Rhodopseudomonas palustris HaA2: one gene and its partners. The protein of the gene in region 2 binds, or shares a complex with, the protein of the main gene of each other region. Links are inferred from orthologs where the notes say so. Each region holds a gene or a part of one and is shown on either strand. Other genes may lie near its edges. The genes, in order: RPB_RS12140, dnaN and RPB_RS03405.

Evidence for each region.
Region 1: the proteins of dnaN (region 2) and RPB_RS12140 are in contact, whole or in part, in a solved structure (PDB 1OK7), measured with the Escherichia coli proteins. The link is inferred for Rhodopseudomonas palustris HaA2 from one-to-one orthologs.
Region 3: the proteins of dnaN (region 2) and RPB_RS03405 are in contact, whole or in part, in a cryo-EM structure (PDB 8GIZ), measured with the Escherichia coli proteins. The link is inferred for Rhodopseudomonas palustris HaA2 from one-to-one orthologs.

Annotation. Positions count from the first base shown.
Region 1 is NC_007778.1:2,760,636-2,765,216, forward strand. What follows is about bases 1,698-4,581. They hold RPB_RS12140 (DNA polymerase IV), read right to left. Parts: upstream 3,843-4,581; coding sequence 2,553-3,842; downstream 1,698-2,552. Other genes in these bases: RPB_RS12135 (cell envelope integrity EipB family protein), read left to right, coding at 1,698-2,280; RPB_RS12145 (DUF3572 domain-containing protein), read right to left, coding at 3,839-4,138; RPB_RS12150 (response regulator), read left to right, coding at 4,288-4,581. Outside these bases: RPB_RS12125 (glycerophosphodiester phosphodiesterase), read right to left, coding at 1-641; RPB_RS12130 (RidA family protein), read right to left, coding at 659-1,126; more of RPB_RS12135, read left to right, coding at 1,459-1,697. UniProt on the Escherichia coli protein: Poorly processive, error-prone DNA polymerase involved in translesion repair and untargeted mutagenesis. Copies undamaged DNA at stalled replication forks, which arise in vivo from mismatched or misaligned primer ends.
Region 2 is NC_007778.1:251-7,839, reverse strand. What follows is about bases 3,426-6,366. They hold dnaN (DNA polymerase III subunit beta), read right to left. Parts: upstream 5,485-6,366; coding sequence 4,366-5,484; downstream 3,426-4,365. Other genes in these bases: dnaA (chromosomal replication initiator protein DnaA), read right to left, coding at 5,746-6,366; RPB_RS00025 (endonuclease domain-containing protein), read right to left, coding at 3,829-4,200; recF (DNA replication/repair protein RecF), read right to left, coding at 3,426-3,742. Also shown: gyrB (DNA topoisomerase (ATP-hydrolyzing) subunit B), read right to left, coding at 1-2,378; more of recF, read right to left, coding at 2,606-3,425; more of dnaA, read right to left, coding at 6,367-7,164; RPB_RS25135 (hypothetical protein), read right to left, coding at 7,322-7,450. UniProt on the Escherichia coli protein: Confers DNA tethering and processivity to DNA polymerases and other proteins. Acts as a clamp, forming a ring around DNA (a reaction catalyzed by the clamp-loading complex) which diffuses in an ATP-independent manner freely and bidirectionally along dsDNA.
Region 3 is NC_007778.1:748,894-756,436, reverse strand. Bases 2,346-5,240 are described here. They hold RPB_RS03405 (DNA polymerase III subunit gamma/tau), read left to right. Parts: upstream 2,346-2,798; coding sequence 2,799-4,682; downstream 4,683-5,240. Other genes in these bases: recR (recombination mediator RecR), read left to right, coding at 5,136-5,240; RPB_RS03400 (YbaB/EbfC family nucleoid-associated protein), read left to right, coding at 4,714-5,034. In the rest of the region: RPB_RS03420 (sugar kinase), read right to left, coding at 48-977; nudC (NAD(+) diphosphatase), read right to left, coding at 974-1,906; RPB_RS03410 (HIT domain-containing protein), read right to left, coding at 1,911-2,327; more of recR, read left to right, coding at 5,241-5,741; RPB_RS03390 (hypothetical protein), read left to right, coding at 5,752-6,186; RPB_RS03385 (AmpG family muropeptide MFS transporter), read right to left, coding at 6,455-7,543. UniProt on the Escherichia coli protein: Part of the beta sliding clamp loading complex, which hydrolyzes ATP to load the beta clamp onto primed DNA to form the DNA replication pre-initiation complex.

The DNA of each region.
Region 1 (4,581 bases), 2.8 Mb from region 2 along the record:
TTGCGGGCGATCCAGGGGGGCGGCGCGGGCAGATCGTCGACGCGGTAGGCGACGAAATGCGGCCGGGTGCGCAGGCCGTGGCGCAGCGCCAGCATCGGATTGCGCTGGGCCTCCGGCAGCTTGTCCCAATAGGCGTCGTCATAGCGCCGCTCGGCGGTGATGCCGCGTGGCAGTTTGGGCGCGAGCTGGCGCAGCGCCAGCACCTGGTCGGGATCGAACGACATCGCCGCGACCGGGCCGCGATAGGCCGCGAGCGCTTGCGTCAAACGTGTGGCAAGCTTGCGGTCGCCGTCGAAATGGCTCTTCAGCTCGATCACCAGCGGCACCCGGCCGCCGACCCGGTCGAGCAGACCGCCGAGCGTCATCATCCGCTCGGCGGTGTCGTGGAAGCGGACCTGCTTCAGCTCGGCCGCGGTCAGGGCGAGCAGCTTTGCGCTGCCGTCATTCAGTCGACCGAGCGTGTCGTCGTGGTGCACCATCGCTTCGCCGTCGGCGGTGAGCTGGATGTCGACCTCGATGGCGAAATGGCCGGCGACCGCGGCGTCGATCGCGGCCGGCATGTTCTCGAGCACGCCGCGGGCGCGGTCGTGCAGTCCGCGATGCGCGATCGGACGAGCTGTCAGCCAGTCGGGAGCGCGCATCGCCGTCAGTCCTGCAATCAGGCGACTTCGAACAATCCCTCGACCTCGACTGCGGCATCGGCCGGCAGCGAGGCGACGCCGATCGTGGTGCGGGCGTGGCGGCCCTTGTCGCCGAACGCGGCGACCATCAGGTCGGAGGCGCCGTTCATCACCTTCGGGCCGTCGGTGAAATCCGGCGTCGAGTTGATGAAGCCGCCGAGCCGCACCACGCGCACCACCTTGTCGAGGTCACCGAGCGCGGCCTTGAGTTGCGCCAGCAGATTGATCGCGCAGCCGCGCGCGGCGGCGTTGCCGTCTTCGATGCTGACGCCGGCGCCGAGCTTGCCCTTGGCGATCAGCTTGCCGTCGCCGTCGAAGCAGAGCTGGCCGGACACCACCAGTAGATTGCCGGTGCGCACGAAGCCGACGTAATTCGCGACCGGGCTCGCGGGTTCGGGCAGGACGATGCCCTGCGCGGTCAGTTTCTGTTCGATCACTCCGGTCATAGCAGTCCCCAATTTTGTTCGTCAGGCGTTGTGTTGGTCACGTCCCCAGCCGGCCATGCGTCCGGGCCGGCCCTGTTTGGCCGATTGCGCCGGGTCTGGCAAGCAAGCCGGGCGCGGGGTGTGAACAGCGGCGACGGCGCAATGATCGCCCGCCTGTTCCGGGGCCATCATGCAAGTTTGACCGAATTGCTCCGCGAATTCACCGCAATCCGGTGTTCCATCGGCCGGCGGCGTTGCGGCGCGCCCGGCCGCTTACTATCCTCAATTGCATGTCTTCAAGGAGATCCACCCGCATGTCCCGACCGACGAGCCTTCGCGCGAATATGCTGGCGATGACGATGTTCGGCGCCGCGGCGCTGTCCGGCGCGCCCGCGCTCGCCGCTCCGAACGTCTCCTTCCTGCCGCATCAGGCGCTGTACGATCTCAGTCTGCTGAAGACGCGTAACAACGCCTCGGTCAGCACCGTGCGCGGTCGCATCCTGTACAATTTCTCCGGCAATTCCTGCGAGGGTTACACCTCGGATTTCCGTCAGGTCTCCGAGATCGAGAGCGGCGAGGGCAAGAACACGCTGAGCGACCTGCGCTCGTCGAGCTGGGAGGACGCGGCCGGCAAGAGCTATCGTTTCAAGATCGACACCAAGATGAACGATGCCGATCCGACCGACGTTGACGGCATCGCGGAGCGCACCGGCGACACCATCACGGTGAAATTGAAGCAGCCGGTGCAGAAGACCTTCACGCTCGATGGCAAGACGGTGTTCCCGACCGAGCAGATCGAACGCATCATCGCCGCGGCGCGCCAAGGCAAGACGCTGCTCGAGCTGCAGGTCTATGACGGCTCCGACAACGGCGAGAAGGTCTACAACACGCTGACCGTGATCGGGCAGCCGATCCAAGGCGACCGCGCGGCGTCGTCTCCCGATCCGTCGACCTCGGACGACGCGATGAAGTCGCTGAAGCGCTGGCCGGTGACGGTGAGCTACTACGATCACGCGGCCAAATCCAATTCCGGCGAGCAGACGCCGGTCTATGCGATGTCGTTCGAATTGTATGAAAACGGCGTGTCGCGCTCGCTGGTGCTCGACTACAACGACTTCGTGCTCGCCGGCGCCATGGGCAAGTTCGACGTCAAGTCGAACAAGCCGTGTCAGTAGGTCGAGCGAGCCGTCACCCTGAGGAGCGGCGCAGCCGCGTCTCGAAGGGCGACGGCGTTTCCGGCCCGTCCTTCGAGGCTCGCTGCGCGAGCACCTCAGGACGACGCAAGCCTCGCGGCGGCGACGATGCCAACTAACAACTTTTGTCATGGCCGGGCTCGTCCCGGCCATCCACGTCTTGGGCCTGTCCACGTAACAAACACGTGGATGCCCGGGACAAGCCCGGGCATGACGGTGGTTGTTGATGTCTCGGCGCTAAAGACGAAAGTGAGTCATCCCCGCGGCTTGTCCGGGCCGTCGTAAGCGAGCCCCCTGATCACCGCGGCGGCGCCGAATTTCTTGCGCAGATCGTCGATGGCGCGCTCGGCTGTCGCGGAGCGGCGATCGATCATGTCGGTGTCGCCGGCCGTGGAGCCCGGCGCCAGTGCGCTGACGCCGGTGCCGATCAGGCGGAACGCGGTGCCGTCGATTTCCTTCGCGAGCATGTCGCGCGAGATCGCGAAGATTCGTCCTGCGAGCTGGGTCGGCGCGTGAATCGTCTGCGAGCGGGTGCGCTGGCGGAAGTCGCCGGTTTTCAGCTTCAGGGTGATCGTCGAGCCGGCCAGCGCTGCGCCTTTGAGACGCGACGACACCTTCTCGGACAATCGCCACAGGATCCGTTCCAGCGTTTCGAAATCGCGGATGTCGGTCTCGAACGTGGTCTCGTTGGAGATCGACTTGGCGCCGCGATCCGGCACGACCTTGCGGTCGTCGATGCCGCGGGCGAGCCGCCACAGCCGCCGGCCCTCGTCGCCGAACTGCCGCATCAGCTCGATCTCGTCGGCCTTCTGCAGATCGGCGATGGTGCGGAAGCCATGCTGCGCGATCCGTGCCGCGGTCGCGGGTCCGACGCCGAAGATGAAGCCGACCGGGCGCGGGCCGAGCATCGCCCGGGCGTCGTCCTGATCGAGCGTCGCAAAGCCGCGCGGCTTGTCGAGATCGGAGGTGATCTTGGCGAGGAACTTGTTGCAGGACAGCCCGACCGAGACGGTGATGCCGACGTCGCGCTCGATGTCGCGGGCGAACCGCGCCAGCACCTTGGCGGCGATGGTGCCGTGCATCCGTTCGGTGCCGGACAGGTCGAGAAACGCCTCGTCGATCGACAGCGGCTCGACCAGCGGCGTGAGCTGCAGCATTGCCTGGCGGACCTCGCGGCCGACGCGGACGTATTTCGCCATGTCGGGCCGGACCACGGCGGCCGACGGGCACAGCGCCAGCGCCTTGAACATCGGCATCGCCGAGCGCACACCGAAGGTCCGCGCGATGTAGCAGGCCGCCGAGACCACGCCGCGTTTGCCGCCGCCGATGATCACCGGGCGGTCGGCGAGTTCCGGATTGTCGCGCTTCTCGACGGTCGCGTAGAACGCATCGCAGTCGATATGGGCGAGGGTGAGCGCCGGAAGCGCACGATGCCGGGCCAGCCGCGGGGAACCGCAGGCGGCGCAGCGCCGCGCGGCCGTCGCGTTGTCGGCGAGGCAATCGCGGCAGAAGCACAGCGGTCCGGGCGGCGAGGCCGAATTCACGGCGTGTCGCGCTCCCAGGGTTTGTCTTCCAGCACCTGCAGCGCGGCCGCGACATTCGTCGGGTCGAGCTCGACCGAATTTGCGAACGCCTTCACGGTCGCGTCATCGCGCATGATGAAGTTCAACACGCTGATCAGGAACTGCGGATCGGCGGCCGACTGCCGCAGCGTCTCGGGGCCGATCCCGCTCTCGGCCAGGAACAGGCCCAGCCGTTCGGGGTCGGAGGCGATGAAGGACAGCGCCTGAATCGCCACGATTTCAGAAACTTGTCTGGCATTGTGAACACGCTTTGGCATCGCTGATGTTTGCCTTTCCGTAACTTCTGGTCTCTATTTTATTCAATCATGCCCGAGTCTTGCATGCTTGAGTCTCGAGTTTTGCGGCTTGTCGGACAGTCACGCTCGTCGCAGACGCGGGCATTCTCGTATCAGGATTGGAGGGCGGGATGGCCAAAACCGTCCTGATCGTCGAGGACAATGAGCTCAACATGAAGCTCTTTCGCGATCTGCTGGAAGCCCACGGCTACCAGACCGCGGGAACGAGCAATGGCCATGAAGCGCTCGCCCTCGTTCGCAAGCTGCATCCCGACCTGATCCTGATGGACATCCAGCTGCCGCAGGTGTCTGGTCTGGAGGTCACCCGCTGGATCAAGGACGACCCGGAACTGCGGCACATTCCGGTGGTCGCGGTCACGGCGTTCGCGATGAAGGGCGACGAGGAACGCATCCGCGAGGGCGGC
Region 2 (7,589 bases):
TCGCCCATCAGCTTGGTGAAGATGTCGTCGGCTTCGTCGACTTCGCGGACCTTCACCTGCAGCAGCGAGCGGGCGTTGGTGTCGAGCGTGGTCTCCCAGAGCTGGCTCGGGTTCATCTCGCCGAGGCCTTTGTAGCGCTGCAGCGCCACGCCCTTGCGGCCAGCGTCGGTCACCGCCTCGAACAGGCTGACCGGGCCGTGGATCGCGGTTTCCGCATCCTTGCGGCGCAGCACGCCGGGGCGCGGATAGACCTCCTGCAGCACGGCGGCGTATTCATCGAGCTTGCGGGCGTCGGCGGAGCCGAGCAGCGCGTCGTCGATCATCGCCACGTCCTTGACGCCGCGCACGGTGCGCTCGAAGTGGAAGCCTTCGCCTTCGACGAAGCGGCCGATCCAGCCGCGCTCGACCTCGTCGGCCAGCGCGTCGAGCCGGCGCGCGATATAGGCGGCGGCTTCGTTGGCGGTCGCCACGTCGCTGGTGATCCGCGGGCTGAGCACGCCGGCGATCGCCGCCTGCTCGACCACCGAGCGATTGTAGCGGCCGTGCAGATTGTGCAGCGTCTGGCGGATCACGCGGGCGTCCTCGACCAGCGCCAGCAGATCCCGCCCGCCGCGGACTTCGCCGGAGGCGATCTTGAACGCGCAATCGTCGAGTCCGGTCGCGATCAGATATTCCTCGAGCGCGCGCTCGTCCTTGAGATACTGCTCCGACTTGCCGCGCGTCACTTTGTACAGCGGCGGCTGCGCGATGTAGAGGAAGCCGCCCTCGATCAGAGCCGGCATCTGCCGGAAGAAGAACGTCAAGAGCAGCGTGCGGATGTGCGCGCCGTCGACGTCGGCGTCGGTCATCAGGATGATCTTGTGGTAGCGCAGCTTGGCGATGTCGAAATCGTCGCGGCCGATGCCGGTGCCGAGCGCGGTGATCAGCGTGCCGATCTGCTCGGAGCCCAGCATCTTGTCGAAGCGCGCGCGCTCGACATTGAGGATCTTGCCGCGCAGCGGCAGCACGGCCTGGAATTCGCGGTTGCGGCCCTGCTTGGCGGAGCCGCCGGCGGAGTCACCCTCGACGATGAACAGTTCGGATTTCGACGGATCGCGCTCCTGGCAGTCGGCGAGCTTACCGGGCAGCGAGGCGATATCCAGCGCGCCCTTGCGCCGCGTCAGCTCGCGCGCTTTTCGCGCGGCTTCGCGGGCGGCGGCGGCTTCGATCACCTTGCCGACGATGACCTTGGCTTCGGCGGGATGTTCCTCGAACCAGGCTGCGAGCGCTTCGTTCAGCACGTTCTCGACCACCGGCCGGACTTCCGAGGACACCAGCTTGTCCTTGGTCTGCGACGAGAACTTCGGATCCGGCACCTTCACCGACAGCACCGCGGTGAGGCCTTCGCGGCAATCGTCGCCGGTCAGCGCGATCTTTTCCTTCTTGGCGTTGCTGTCCGCATAGCCGTTGACCTGCCGCGTCAGCGCGGCGCGGAAGCCGGCCAGATGCGTACCACCGTCGCGCTGCGGGATGTTGTTGGTGAAGCACAGCACGTTCTCGTGGTAGGTCTCGTTCCACCACAATGCGGCTTCGACGCCGATGCCGTTGAGATCCGCCGCCAGCACGATCGGCGCCGGCACCATCGGCTTCTTGTTGCGGTCGAGATATTTGACGAATTCGGTGACGCCGCCCTCGTAGCGCATCTCCTCGCGCTTCTCGACCGGGTGGCGCATGTCGGACAATACGATGTTCACGCCGGAATTCAGGAAGGCGAGTTCGCGTAAGCGATGCTCCAGCGTCGCGAAGTCGTATTCGATGTGGGTGAAGGTTTCCGGCGACGCGAAAAATGTCACCTCGGTGCCGCGCCGGCCATTGGCGTCGCCGACAACGCTCAGCGGCGCCACCGCGTCGCCATGGGCGAATTCGATGATGTGCTCTTTGCCGTTACGCCACACGCGCAGGACCAGCTTGCTCGACAGCGCATTGACCACCGAGACGCCGACGCCGTGCAGTCCGCCGGACACCTTGTAGGAGTTCTGGTCGAATTTTCCGCCGGCATGGAGCTGGGTCATGATGACTTCGGCCGCCGAAATGCCTTCGCCCTTGTGGATGTCGACCGGAATGCCGCGGCCGTCGTCGCGCACCGTCACCGAGCCGTCGGCGTTGAGCACGACTTCGACCGCGGTGGCGTGGCCGGCGAGCGCTTCGTCGATGGCGTTGTCGACGACTTCGTACACCATGTGGTGCAGGCCGGAGCCGTCGTCGGTGTCGCCGATATACATGCCCGGCCGCTTGCGGACAGCGTCGAGGCCCTTCAGCACCCGGATCGATTCCGCGCCGTATTCGGCCGGAACGGGCGACGGGGTTTCGGCGATCGGCTGCCGGGCGGGTTCAGTCATGCAGGAACCTTTGAAGGATGAGTTCGAATCGGCTTGCGAGGGCGCGCATGCAGCGCCTTTTGTGCCACGAAAGACGGATTGCGCCTAGCGCAAAGTGGCATGCTTCAAGTTATTGAAGAGATAGGATTTTTTATCGGTTCAGCAAGCCCGAAAACGGCCGATTCGAGCACTCGGGAATGTCGGCTCGCAAGGGCCGGTTGAGGCCCCTTCGGGGCGATCTCCGCCGCTCATTGTTGCGGCCTGATCCGGCCGGATTCGACGGTGAATATCTCGGCGCCGGAACCGATCTCGGCGAACGCTGCGGGGTCGGCGCCGGTCATCCAGACCTGGGCGCCGAGCTTCGCCAATTCCTCGAACAGCGCGGCGCGCCGCGACGGGTCGAGATGCGCCACCACCTCGTCGAGCAGCAGCAGCGGCGTGATGCCGGTCATCTCCGAGACGAGCTGCGCATGCGCGAGGACGAGCCCGATCAGCAGCGCCTTCTGTTCGCCGGTGGAGGCGTCGCGCGCCGGCATCGCCTTCGGCGCGTAGACGACTTCGAGGTCGGTCAGATGCGGGCCGTCGAGGGTGCGGCCGGCGGCGGCGTCGCGCGGGCGGCCCTCGCGCAGGATGGTGCGGTAGCGATCTTCCACCGCCGTGGCGGGTTCGGTGAGCAGCGCGCTCTCCATCCAGCCGTCGAGCATGATCTTCGCCGACGGAAACGCCGATGCCGCGCCGCGGGCGTCGAGCATCGCGGCGAGGCGCATCGCGGTCTGGCCGCGCATCGCCGCGACCGCGACCGCGAGCTCGGCGGTTTCGCGCTCGATCGCATCGAGCCAATGCGCGTCGGGGTAACGTACCTCCAGCAGGCGGTTCCGCGATCTGAGGCTGCGGTCCAGCGCCGAGACCCGGCCCGAATGCTGGCTGTCGATCGCCAGCACCAGCCGGTCGAAGAACCGCCGCCGTTCCGAGGCCGCGCCCATGAACAGCCCGTCCATCGCCGGCGTCAGCCACACCATGCGTAAGTGATCGCCGAATGCGGTGGCGGAGCCGACCGGCTCGCGGTCGATCCGGCAGCGCCGCGAGGTCGCGGCGTCGGCGCGCGGCGGATCGATCCCGGTGCCGAGCGTCGCCAGCCCGAGCGCGCCCTCGACCTCCGCCGCCACCGCCCAGGAGCCGTCGCCCTCATTGTCGGCGACGTCGTCCAGCGTCGCCCGCCGCAACCCCCGCCCCGGCGACAGAAACGAGATCGCCTCGAGGCAATTGGTCTTGCCGGCGCCGTTGGCGCCGACCAGCACCACGCGCTCGGCACTCGTCGTCAGCACCGCCGCCCGATAATTGCGGAAATGCGTCAACGTCAGCCGGGTGATGCGGGAGGCGGTCATGTGATTAAAGCGAGAACAGCGCCGAGTGACCCTCTCCCCTTGTGGGAGAGGGTGGCGCCGAACGAAGTGAGGCGCCGGGTGAGGGGTTATTCGTCCGTTTCGGAAAGCTTCGCAAGGATATCTTCAAGCACCGCTGTGCGACGCTGCAGCACGTCGTTGTTCCAGTAGCGCGGCACGCGAAAGCCCGCAGCGAGGAGCGTGGCATCGCGAATCTGGTCGCGCGTTTGCTCTGCATGCTGACTGCCGTCGATCTCGATCACCAGGCGCTGCTCGAAGCAGACGAAGTCGAGAATGTAGTTCTGGAACGGCACCTGCCGGCGGAATTTCAGCTGGGCGAAACGGCGATCGCGCAGCAACTTCCACATCGCGGATTCCGCATCAGTGGGCGCGTGCCGCATCGTCTTGGCAAAGGCACGGAGTTTCGCTGGGGTTGAAACGTGACGCGGGCGCTGCGGCATGACCCCTCACCCGGCTTCGCTTCGCGAAGCCACCCTCTCCCACAAGGGGAGAGGGTGATCAAAGCGGGCTCTGCATTGTCTGGTCAAGTCAGGCAAATGCCGCTTACGGCGATTCTCCGGTCAAGCCGGGCGGTGACAATTGATGCCGGTCGGGCGCGGGTGGAACTACACCCGCATCGGCATCAGCACGTACAGCGCGTTTTTCTTGTCGCGGTCCTGGATCAGGGTGGGCGAGCCGGGGTCGGCGAGGCGCAGCACTGCGACTTCGCCTTCGATCTGAGCGGCGATGTCGAGCAGATAGCGCGAGTTGAAGCCGATATCGAGCGGGTCGGAAGCGTATTCGACCTCAAGCTCCTCGGTCGCGCTGCCGGAATCCGGGTTGGTCACCGACAGCACCAGCTTGCCGGCGCTCAAGGCCAGCTTCACGGCGCGGCCGCGTTCGCTCGAGATCGTCGAGACGCGGTCGACCGCGGCCTCGAAATCCTTCTTGTCGACCACCAGTTCCTTGTCGTTGTTCTGCGGAATCACGCGGCCGTAATCCGGGAAGGTGCCGTCGATCAGCTTCGAGGTCAGCACCACATTGCCGATGGTGAAGCGGATCTTGCCGACCGACAGTTCGAGGCCGATCTCGGCGTCGTTGTCCTCGATCAGCCGCTGCACCTCGCCGACGGTCTTGCGCGGCACGATCACGCCGGGCATGCCGGCGGCGCCGGCGGGCTGGGTCAGGTCGACCTGCGCCAGCCGATGGCCGTCGGTCGCGACCGCGCGCAGCTTGGCGTCCTTGGCCGAGCCGGCGGTGTGCAGATAGATGCCGTTGAGGTAGTAGCGGGTCTCTTCGGTCGAGATCGCGAACTGGGTGCGGTCGATCAGCCGCTTGACGTCGGAGGCGGTGAGCGAAAACGAATGCGACATCTCGCCGGCGGCCAGATCCGGGAAGTCGCTCTCCGGCAGGGTCTGCAGCGTGAAGCGCGAGCGCCCGGCGCGGATCGCCAGCACCGAACGGTCGCCGTCGCTTTCCAGCACGATCTGCGAGCCGTCGGGCAGCTTGCGGACGATGTCGTAGAACATGTGGGCCGGCACGGTGGTCGACCCCGCGGTGGCGGTCTCGGCCGGCAGCGTTTCGGTGACTTCGAGGTCGAGGTCGGTCGCCTTCAGCGACAATTGGGCGTTTTCGGCGCGCACCAGCACGTTGCCGAGAATCGGAATGGTGTTGCGGCGCTCGACCACGCGGTGGACGTGGCCCAGCGACTTCAGAAGTTGCGCGCGTTCGACCGTGACCTTCATTGCAAAACCCGCCTGATCCGCACCCGCATCGTGTGATGCAGCCGCCGGAGGTACTGGAGAAGCCGGGCGGCCTGAAACGGCGCCACGGCGATGGGGACCCTGCGGATGCGTCCCGAACCCGCGGGGGGTCCGCAGGGTGGCGTGGTTATGCGGCGGACGCAAGGGTGCGTGGCCGGTATGGCCCCGAATGTCCCCGAGTTTTGCCGAGGGCCGCCGCGGCCGGGCGCTTCCCCGGTCGTTTCGTCCGTCACGCCGCCGGGGCTATTCCTGAAGCTGGCGCTTGAGCGAATCCACCTCGTCGGACAGCGTGGTGTCCTTGGACACCAGCCCCTCGATCTTGCGGACGGCGTGCAGCACCGTGGTGTGGTCGCGCCCGCCGAAACGGCGGCCGATCTCCGGCAGCGAGCGCAGCGTCAGCGTCTTGGCCAGATACATCGCCACCTGGCGCGGGCGTACCACATTGGCGGTGCGGCGCGACGACAAGAGATCCGAGCGGCTGACATTGTACTGCCGCGCGACGATGCGCTGAATGTCTTCGATCTTGATCCGCTTCGGCTCCTGCGGCCGGATCAGATCGCGCACCTCGTGCTCGGCCATCTCCAGCGTCACCGGCTGGGCGTTGAGCTTGGAATGCGCCAGCAGGCGGTTGATCGCGCCTTCGAGATCGCGGCCGTTATGCGTGATGGCGCGGGCGAGATATTCCAGCACCGGCGCCGGCACGTCGAAGCTCGCATGATGCGCGCGCGCCGCGACCACGCGCGACTTCAGAATGCCGAGCCGCAGATCCTCGCCGAGCGGCGCCATCTCGACGACGAGGCCGCCGGCGAGCCGCGAGCGCACCCGCTCGTCGAGGCTTTCGAGATCCGACGGCGGACGATCGGCCGCGACCACGACCTGGCGGCCGGCGTCGATCAGCGCGTTCAGCGTGTGGCAGAATTCGGCCTGGGTGGTCTTGCCCTGCAGGAATTGCAGATCGTCGATTACCAGCACGTCGATGCCGCGCAGCGCTTCCTTGAAGGCGAGCGAGGTCTGCGTCTTCAGCGCGGCGACGAAGCCGTACATGAATTTCTCGGCGGTGAGATACAGCACCTTGCGCTCGATGCCGGTATTGCCGGCCCAGGTGACGGCCTGCAGCAGATGCGTCTTGCCGAGGCCGACGCCGGAATGGATGTAGAGCGGGTTGAACATCACCGGATCGCCGCGGCGGCCTTCCGCCACCTGCTTGGCGGCGGCATGCGCCAGCGTGTTGGAGCGGCCGACGACGAAGCTCGCGAAGGTCAGCCGCGGATCGAGCGGCGAGCCGCCGAGCGCATCGTGATTGGACGAGGCCGGCACCGTGGCGTGGCTGCGCGTCTCGGTGGCGGGACGGTGCTCGGCGCGACGATGCTCGACCGGCGCCGCCGCTTCCTTGGCCACCGCCGCGCGCATCGGCGAGCGAACGGTGAGATCGATGCGGCAGACTTCCGGCAGTTCGGCCTGCCAGCAGGTCAGCACCTTGTCGGAATAGTGCGTCTGGATCCAGCTCTTCAGAAACCGCGTCGGCACCGACAGATGCACGCTCTCCGGCTGAACGGCTTCGAGGTCCATGCGCGCGAACCAGCTCGAATACACGTCCTCGCCGACGCTCGAGCGCAGACGGCCTTTTACGCGAGACCAGCGATCATGTTCCATGTTCGACATTTCAGCAGCTTTTCAGATGGAGTGATGTTCAACGCAGCGGGCGAAACCATGACGGCTCGCGCCGCGCCGCGACGTCGCGAAGCAAACTCCGGACACAGCTCTGCCGTTCGGCGAGGCGCCGACGTCAGTTCAGGGGCCGTTGACGGGTTGCTTCAGGTCAGCGCGGACTCGACGGGTGCACCGGAGTTCGGGCGCTGCTGCGACTGATGATGGTCGTGGAGGTCTTGAAATAATCTCGCGCCGAAACCTCGGCAGCCTGGAATGAACCGTTGAATTCGTCGCTCATGAAACCTCCCCCTCCTGACGCGCTTGCACGCGGCAAGATGTCGTCAAATCCCGAGTCAATTCTAAGTCCAGCCGCCGTGCCGTCTTCGTGACAACCGATCGTTGCTCACCGTGCCATCGCCCGCCGGAGACGTCTGCAA
Region 3 (7,543 bases), 750 kb from region 2 along the record:
GCCTCACGAGACGGCTGCGGCGTTGCGCGCGCGTGCGCCGCGGCTGATTACTTCCGCTTGTCGGCGAGAAACGCCTCGACCTCGGCGCGGTCCGGGCAGGCGAAGGCGCCGCCGGGCCTGGTGCATTTCAGCGCGGCCGCGGCGGAGGCGAAGCGCAGCGCGCTCGGAATGTCCTGGCCCTCGCTGAACGCCACCGCGAAGCCGCCGTGGAAGATGTCGCCGGCGCCGAGCGTGTCGACGACGTGCACCGGGAACGCCGGGGTCTGCTGAAATTGTTTGTCGGCGTCGAGCCACAGCGTCCCCTTCGGGCCGCGGGTGACGGCCACGAAGGCATGCGTCAGCTTCGCCACCTTGGTCAGCGCGGCTTCGTCGTCGGCGACGCCGGCGGTGGCGTGCAGCGCTTCGGCCGAAAAGATCAGATGCGACGACGCCGTCAGCAGGCCCTCGTTCATCGCCATCGCGCTGTCGATATCGACCACCACCGGAATCCCGCGCCTGGTCGCCTCGGCGCACAGCGGCGTGGCGAAGCCGGCGCAGCGGCTCTCGATCATGATGGCGTCGCAGTTCTCGAGCAGCGCATCGGCGTCCGGCAACGCGACGTTCCACAGTCGCGGATCACGGAAGGTGACGATGGTGCGCTCGCCGGTCGGATCGACCATCACGGCGGAAATCGGCGTCACCAGCCCCGGCATGTGGATCAGGCCGGTGGTCGCGATGCCTTCCTCGCCGAGCTTGTCGAAGATGAAGCGCCCCGCGATTTCGCTCGCGTCGCCCATCGGGCCGCACATCGTCGCGGTGCCGCCGAGCCTCGCGATGCCTATCCCGGCATTGAGCGCATTGCCGCCGCAGATCTCTTCATAAGCACTGGCGGGGATCTTGTTGCCGCGGCCCGGCACCGCCTCGATCCGGAAGGTGAGGTCGCGGACCGGAATGCCGACGCAGAGAATCCGCGGCTTGGGCTTTGCGGTGTTCGTCATGATGTCTGCTCCAGCCAGCGGCCGACCAGATGATGCGCGATCGCGAACGGGTGCGGCCCGACCAGGCCGTCCGGATGCTGGCGATTGAGCATCGCGGCGGCCTCGTCGCGCGAGAACCAGCGCGCATCTTCGAGTTCGGTGAAATCGATGGTGATGTCTTCCGTCGTGGCGATCGCCGTACAACCGATCATCAGCGAGGATGGGTACGGCCACGGCTGCGTCATGTAGTAGCGCACCTCGGAACAGCGGATGCCGGATTCCTCAAAAATCTCGCGACGCACCGCATCCTCGATCGTCTCCGCCGCCTCGACGAAGCCGGCGAGGCACGAATACATCCCGGCCGGAAACGGCTTCTGCCGGCCGAGCAGGCATTTGTCGCCGGACGTCACCAGCATGATCACCACCGGGTCGGTGCGCGGAAAATGCTCGGCCTTGCAGTTCGGGCAGTCGCGCTTCCAGCCGCCCTGCGTCATCGCCGTGCGGGTGCCGCAATTGGCGCAATAGCCGTGGCGCTGGTGCCAGCTGACCATCGATTTCGCCATCGCGATCGCCGACAGCTGTTCCGGCGGCAGGATGCCCTGCATCGCCATGCCGCGCAGCTCGGCGATGCCGGCGTCGCTGCGCGTCATCAGCGTCTCGACTGCCGTAGCGCCGATGCCCATGCCGAACACCGCCGCGCCGTCGCGCAGGCCGAGGAAGATCGTGCCGGGATTGGCGCCGAGCGACAGCGCCTCCTTGATCGACAGCAGCGCGCGCGGGCCGCCGTCCTCGTGCTTCACCACCAGCGAATCGCGATGCACCACATAGGCGCGGGTGTCGCTTTTGTCCTCCATTGCCATCAGCTTGGAATCGTCGCGGCGCAGATGCGCGGCGCGGTCGAGGATGTTGCTGACGAAGGCCGGCTGGCCGAGCGGAAAGGCGCTGCTCATCGGCTCAGCCCAGCCAGATCTTGCGCCGCAGCGCGCTGATGAAGTGCTGCACTTCCTCGGCGTCGTGCGGCAGCGCCGGCACCACGCCCCACACCGGGCGCGGCCAGGCGGCGTCGTTGGCGCGTCGCGCGATCACATGGACATGCAGCTGCGGCACCACATTGCCGAGGGCGGCGATGTTCAGCTTGTCGCATTTGGTGATGTCCTTGAGCGCGCGGCCGACCCGGGAGATTTCCGTCATCAACTGCGCCTGCGCGACCTCGTCGAGGTCGGTGATCTCGACTGCGCCGGCGCGGCGCGGCACCAGCAGCAGCCACGGATAATTCGCGTCCTTGATCACCAGCACGCGGCTGAGCGGCAGATCGCCGATGTTGATGGTGTCTTTTTCGAGCTGAGGACTGAGCGACCAATCGGCGGGCATGTCGGTTCCATCGGCCCGTTGGCAAAAGCGGGCTCTTGCGTGGTTGCGGGTACGGGCCCCGCCTCTCCATAGCAACTCGGTCGATGGCACGAAAGCGGCGGCGCGATGCTGAATTCCTCGCCGCCTCCGGAACGTTGGGGGCTCGCCCTGTCCGAAGGTCCAAGACGCGGCGCGGCCGCTTGCATTCGGGCGGTTTTGGCTCCAAATAGGGACCGGGAGATTGGCGGTGGACGAGCCACTCGCCAACCGGGTCAGGTCCGGAAGGAAGCAGCCCTAACGAGGTCCGGATCGGGTCGCTCGTCAGTCTCCTACTCGTTTTTCCGGCCGTTGCGCGCCGGTCGATCCACGGTGGCGTATCCGGCCGACCCTTCAGTGCCGGTGTCGGACGGGTGTCGGGCCGGGTCCCCGCCGGACAGCCTCCGTCCCGTTCCGCAATGCGGCCCCGAGAGAGAACACATTGCGGAACGCCCGATGACCGACGCAGGCCCTCCCGCGACCCCTTCGGACGATTCGGATCGGACCGGCCTCGCGCCGACTGCAGGCGCCTCGGGTGGCGCTCCGGCCGGCGCCTATCGGGTGCTGGCGCGTAAGTATCGTCCCAACAGCTTCGAAGACCTGATCGGCCAGGAAGCGGTGGTGCGCACCGTCTCCAACGCGTTCGATACCGGGCGGATTCCGCAGGCCTGGATCCTCACCGGCGTCCGCGGCGTCGGCAAGACCACCACGGCGCGCATCCTGGCGCGGGCGCTGAATTACGAGCTGCCGGACGGTTCGGTGAAGGGGCCGACCATCCACATGCCGGTGCACGGCGTGCACTGCAAGGCGATCATGGAAAGCCGGCACATGGACGTGCTGGAGATGGACGCCGCCTCGCATACCGGGGTCGACGACGTCCGCCAGATCAACGACAGCGTGCGCTACGCCCCGGCCAGCGCGCGCTACAAGGTCTACATCATCGACGAAGTCCACATGCTGTCGACGGCGGCGTTCAACGCTTTCCTGAAGACGCTGGAGGAACCGCCGGAGCACGCCAAATTCGTGTTCGCCACCACCGAGATCCGCAAGGTGCCGGTGACGGTGCTGTCGCGCTGCCAGCGTTTCGATCTGCGCCGCGTCGAGGCCGACGTGCTGATGAAGCACCTCGGCGGTATAGCCGAGAAAGAAGGCGTCGAGGTCGAGGCCGAAGCGCTCGGCATCATCGCCCGCGCCGCCGAAGGCTCGGTGCGCGATTCGCTGTCGCTGTTCGATCAGGCGATCGCCCATGCGGCCGGTCTGGTGCGCGCCGATCAGGTCCGGCAGATGCTCGGCCTCGCCGATCGTACCCGGGTGATCGAGCTGTTCGATGCGCTGGCGCGCGGCGACATCGCCGCCGCCTTCGCGGAATTCCGCGATCAATACGACACCGGCGCCGATCCGGTGGTGGTGCTGAGCGATCTCGCCGAATTCGTGAACTTCGTGACGCGGGTCAAGATCGTGCCGGCGACCGCCGACAATGTGGCGTTCGGCGAGACCGAGCGGCTGCGCGGGCGCGAATTTGCGACCCGGCTGTCGATGCGGGTGCTGTCGCGGATGTGGCAGATGCTGCTCAAGGGCATCGCCGAAGTGCAAGGCGCGACGCGCCCCGCCGCAGCCGCCGAAATGGTGCTGGTGCGGATTGCGTACGCGGCCGATCTGCCGACGCCGGATGAAGCGATCCGGATGATCGAGCAAGGTGGCGGCGGCGGCGGTTCGCTGCCGTCCGGCGGCAGTGCGCCGCGTGACGCGCCGTCGGCTCCGCCCTCCGCTCCACCCTCCGCAATGGCATCAGCTCCGCCAAATTACGCTACGCCGGCCGCAATGGCGCCGCGCGGTGGCGCGACGATGAGCCAGCCGTCGATGGCGCGGCCGCAGCCCGCCGCGGCTCCGCAGCCGACCCCCGCGGCGCTGACGATCACAAGTTTCCCGCAGCTCGTCGCGCTCGCGTCGGAAAAGCGCGATGTGATGACCCGGATGGCGCTGGAAGCCGATGTTCGGCTGGTGCGGATCGAGGACGGCCGGCTCGAACTGGCGCTGGAGCGCACCGCGTCGCGCAGCCTGATCGGCGAGCTCGGCCGCAAGCTCGAACAATGGACCGGGCGGCGCTGGACCGTGATCGTGTCGAACGAGCCGGGCCAGCCGACGCTGCGCTCACAGAACGAGGCGCAGAAGAACGAGCGCGAGCGCGCCGCGGAGAGCGATCCGCGGGTGCAGGAGGTGCTGGCGCGGTTTCCCGGCGCCAAGGTGATCGAGGTGCGGCGGCTCGCCACCGAGCCGGCCCAGACCGATGCTGGTATCGAAGGCGCCGTCGATCCGGTCGACGACGACGACGATTCTTGAGAATTCTGGCTCTTTCGAGAAGGAACAGATCATGGCTGATTTCCTCGGCATGATGAAACAGGCGGCGCAGCTGCAGTCGAAGATGAAGGCGATGCAGGCGGAGCTCGATCAGATCGAGGTCGAAGGCCTGTCCGGCGGCGGCCTGGTCAAGATCCGGATGAGCGCCAAGATGGAAGTGCGCGGCGTTTCGATCGACCCGTCGCTGCTGAAGGCGGACGAAGGCGAGGTGCTGGAGGATCTGCTGGTCGCGGCGCTCGCCGACGCGCATCGCAAGGCGGAAGCGGCGATGCAGGAGAAGATGCAGGCGCTGACCGGCGGGCTCGGCCTGCCGCCCGGCCTCGGGCTGGGCTAGTCTTCCAGAAATACCGATTCGCAATTTCTCGCCGGCGGGCCGGCGGGCGTCTCCCAACGCCTGCCGTCGCTCTGATTCACCGAAACGGATAAGCTGTCCCGATGGCCATTGCGGTCGCAGGCCCCGAGATCGAACGTCTGATCCAGCTTTTGGCGCGGCTGCCGGGGCTCGGCCCGCGCTCGGCGCGGCGCGCCGCGCTGCATCTGATCAAGAAGCGCGACGCGCTGATGACGCCGCTCGCCTCGGCGCTGCAGGTCGCGATCGACAAGATCGAGGTGTGCAAGACCTGCGGCAACATCGATACGCAGAATCCCTGCACGGTGTGCACCGATCCGCGCCGCGATCCGTCGATCATCGTGGTGGTCGCCGACGTCGCCGATCTGTGGGCGCTCGAACGCGCTTCCGCCACCAATGGCCGCTATCACGTGCTCGGCGCGACGCTGTCGCCGCTCGACGGCGTCGGCCCCGACGATCTGACCATCGACGCGCTGGTGGCGCGGGCCCATGATCCCGCGGTCGGCGAGATCATTTTGGCGCTCAACGCCACGGTCGACGGCCAGACCACGGCGCACTACGTCACCGACCTGCTGCAGGACGCGAACGTCAAGGTGACACGGCTGGCCCACGGCGTCCCGGTCGGCGGCGAACTCGACTATCTCGACGAAGGCACGCTGTCGGCCGCGATGCGGCAGCGGACCCTGTTCTGAACCACCGGAAATGGACCTGATGATCGAACGACTGCTGAAATCCTCGCTGATTGTCGCCGCGCTGATGGTGCTCCCGGTCCCGCCAGCGCTTGCGCAGGCCGCCGAAAGTCAGGCGGCGCTGCCGAAGCCGAAGGCGATGAAGGTGGGCGACGTGCTCAGCGGCGAACTCACCGCGATGCGCTCGCGCGCCAGGGCCAAGGGCAAGAAGGTGCCGGTGTATCAGCTCGTCAGCGAGCCGCGCCGGCTGCCGCCGCCGTCCGGCCTGTGCAATCTCGAGAACGGGCCGGAAACCTTCCAGATCGTGCCGGCCAGCGACGCCCAGGCGGCGCAGCTCAAATCGCATCTCGGCAAGAACGTGGCGCTGAAGGTCGAATCCGTCGCCTGCGCCGAGGAGGCCGGGCAGTACAGCGAGGCCGTGGTGACGAAGTGGAGCCTGGTGAACTAAGCAGTTCTGCTTTTGATGGGATCAGCGCTCGCGATCCAGTTGCCGCCGTCATCCTGAGGTGCCCGCTGGGCCGCGCTGTGCGCGGCGCGGCGGGCCTCGAAGGATGAGCCGCAGGGACCTCGGGGCCGCATCCTTCGAGGCGCGCTACGCGCGCACCTCAGGATGACGATCCTGCACTCGAGAAGGCCGCATTGCTTCGCGGAGCCTGTCATCGGGCGGCGCGAAGCGCCGACCCGTTGGCTCGCAATGACGCTTTGCGAAATCCCCCTCACACCTTGACCGGCCCCAGAGCCGCGAAATGACCGCGGCGTTGCAGCCACAGCAGGAGCACCAGGCTGGGCGCGGCCACCGCGACGCTGATGATGAAGAACGCCGGCCAGCCGGTCGCCTGCGCCACATAGCCGGCGCCGGCCGACAAGTACGTCCGCCCCACCGCCGACAGCGCCGTCAGCAGCGCATATTGCGTGGCGGTGTGCAGCGGGTTCTGGCACAGCGCCGACAGGTACGCGACGAAGATCACCGTGCCGATCGCGCCGGTGAAATTCTCGACCGAAATCGCCAGCGCCAGCGCCCATTGGTTGACGCCGACTGTCGCCAGCCAGGCGAATGCCAGATTCGACAGCGCCTGCAGCACCGCGCCGATCCACAGGCTCGTCACCAGCGAATAGCGCCGCGCCACGTAACCGCCGGCGAAACCGCCGATCAGCGTGGCGGCGAGGCCGACGCCTTTCACAATCGCGGCGTAGTCATTGCGCGAAAAGCCGAGATCGATCACGAACGGCGCCGTCATGGTGCCGGAGAACGCGTCGGTGAATTTGAACAGCACCACGAAAGCCAGCACCGCCAGCGCATCGGTGCGGCCGAGAAATTCCGAGAATGCGCCGATAGCCGCCCGCGTCACCCGGGTGAATGCGGTTTCGCCGCTGGTGGCGGCTTCGGCGCGGCGCGACTGTTCGGGCTCGGTCGCGAGCAGTGCCGTGACCGTGCCGATCAGCACCATGGCGGCCATCGTCACATAGCCCCACATCCAGGCGTCGGCGCGCGCGAGGCCGGTGCCCTCATAGGCGCTGACCAGGAACAGCACGCCTGCGGTGGAGATCAGCATGCCGATGCGATACGCCGCCACATAGGACGCCATGCCGGCCGCCTGCTCGTTCTCCGGCAGACTCTCGACGCGGAACGCATCGACCACGATGTCCTGCGTCGCCGAGGCGGCTGCGACCAGCAATGCACCGATCGCGACGAACAGCGGCGCATGCGCCGGGTCGGTCAGCGCCAGCAGCAGGATCGCGACAATCAGCAGCAGTTGCGTCGCGACCAGCCAACCGCGGCGGCGGCCGAACCATCGCGACAGCAG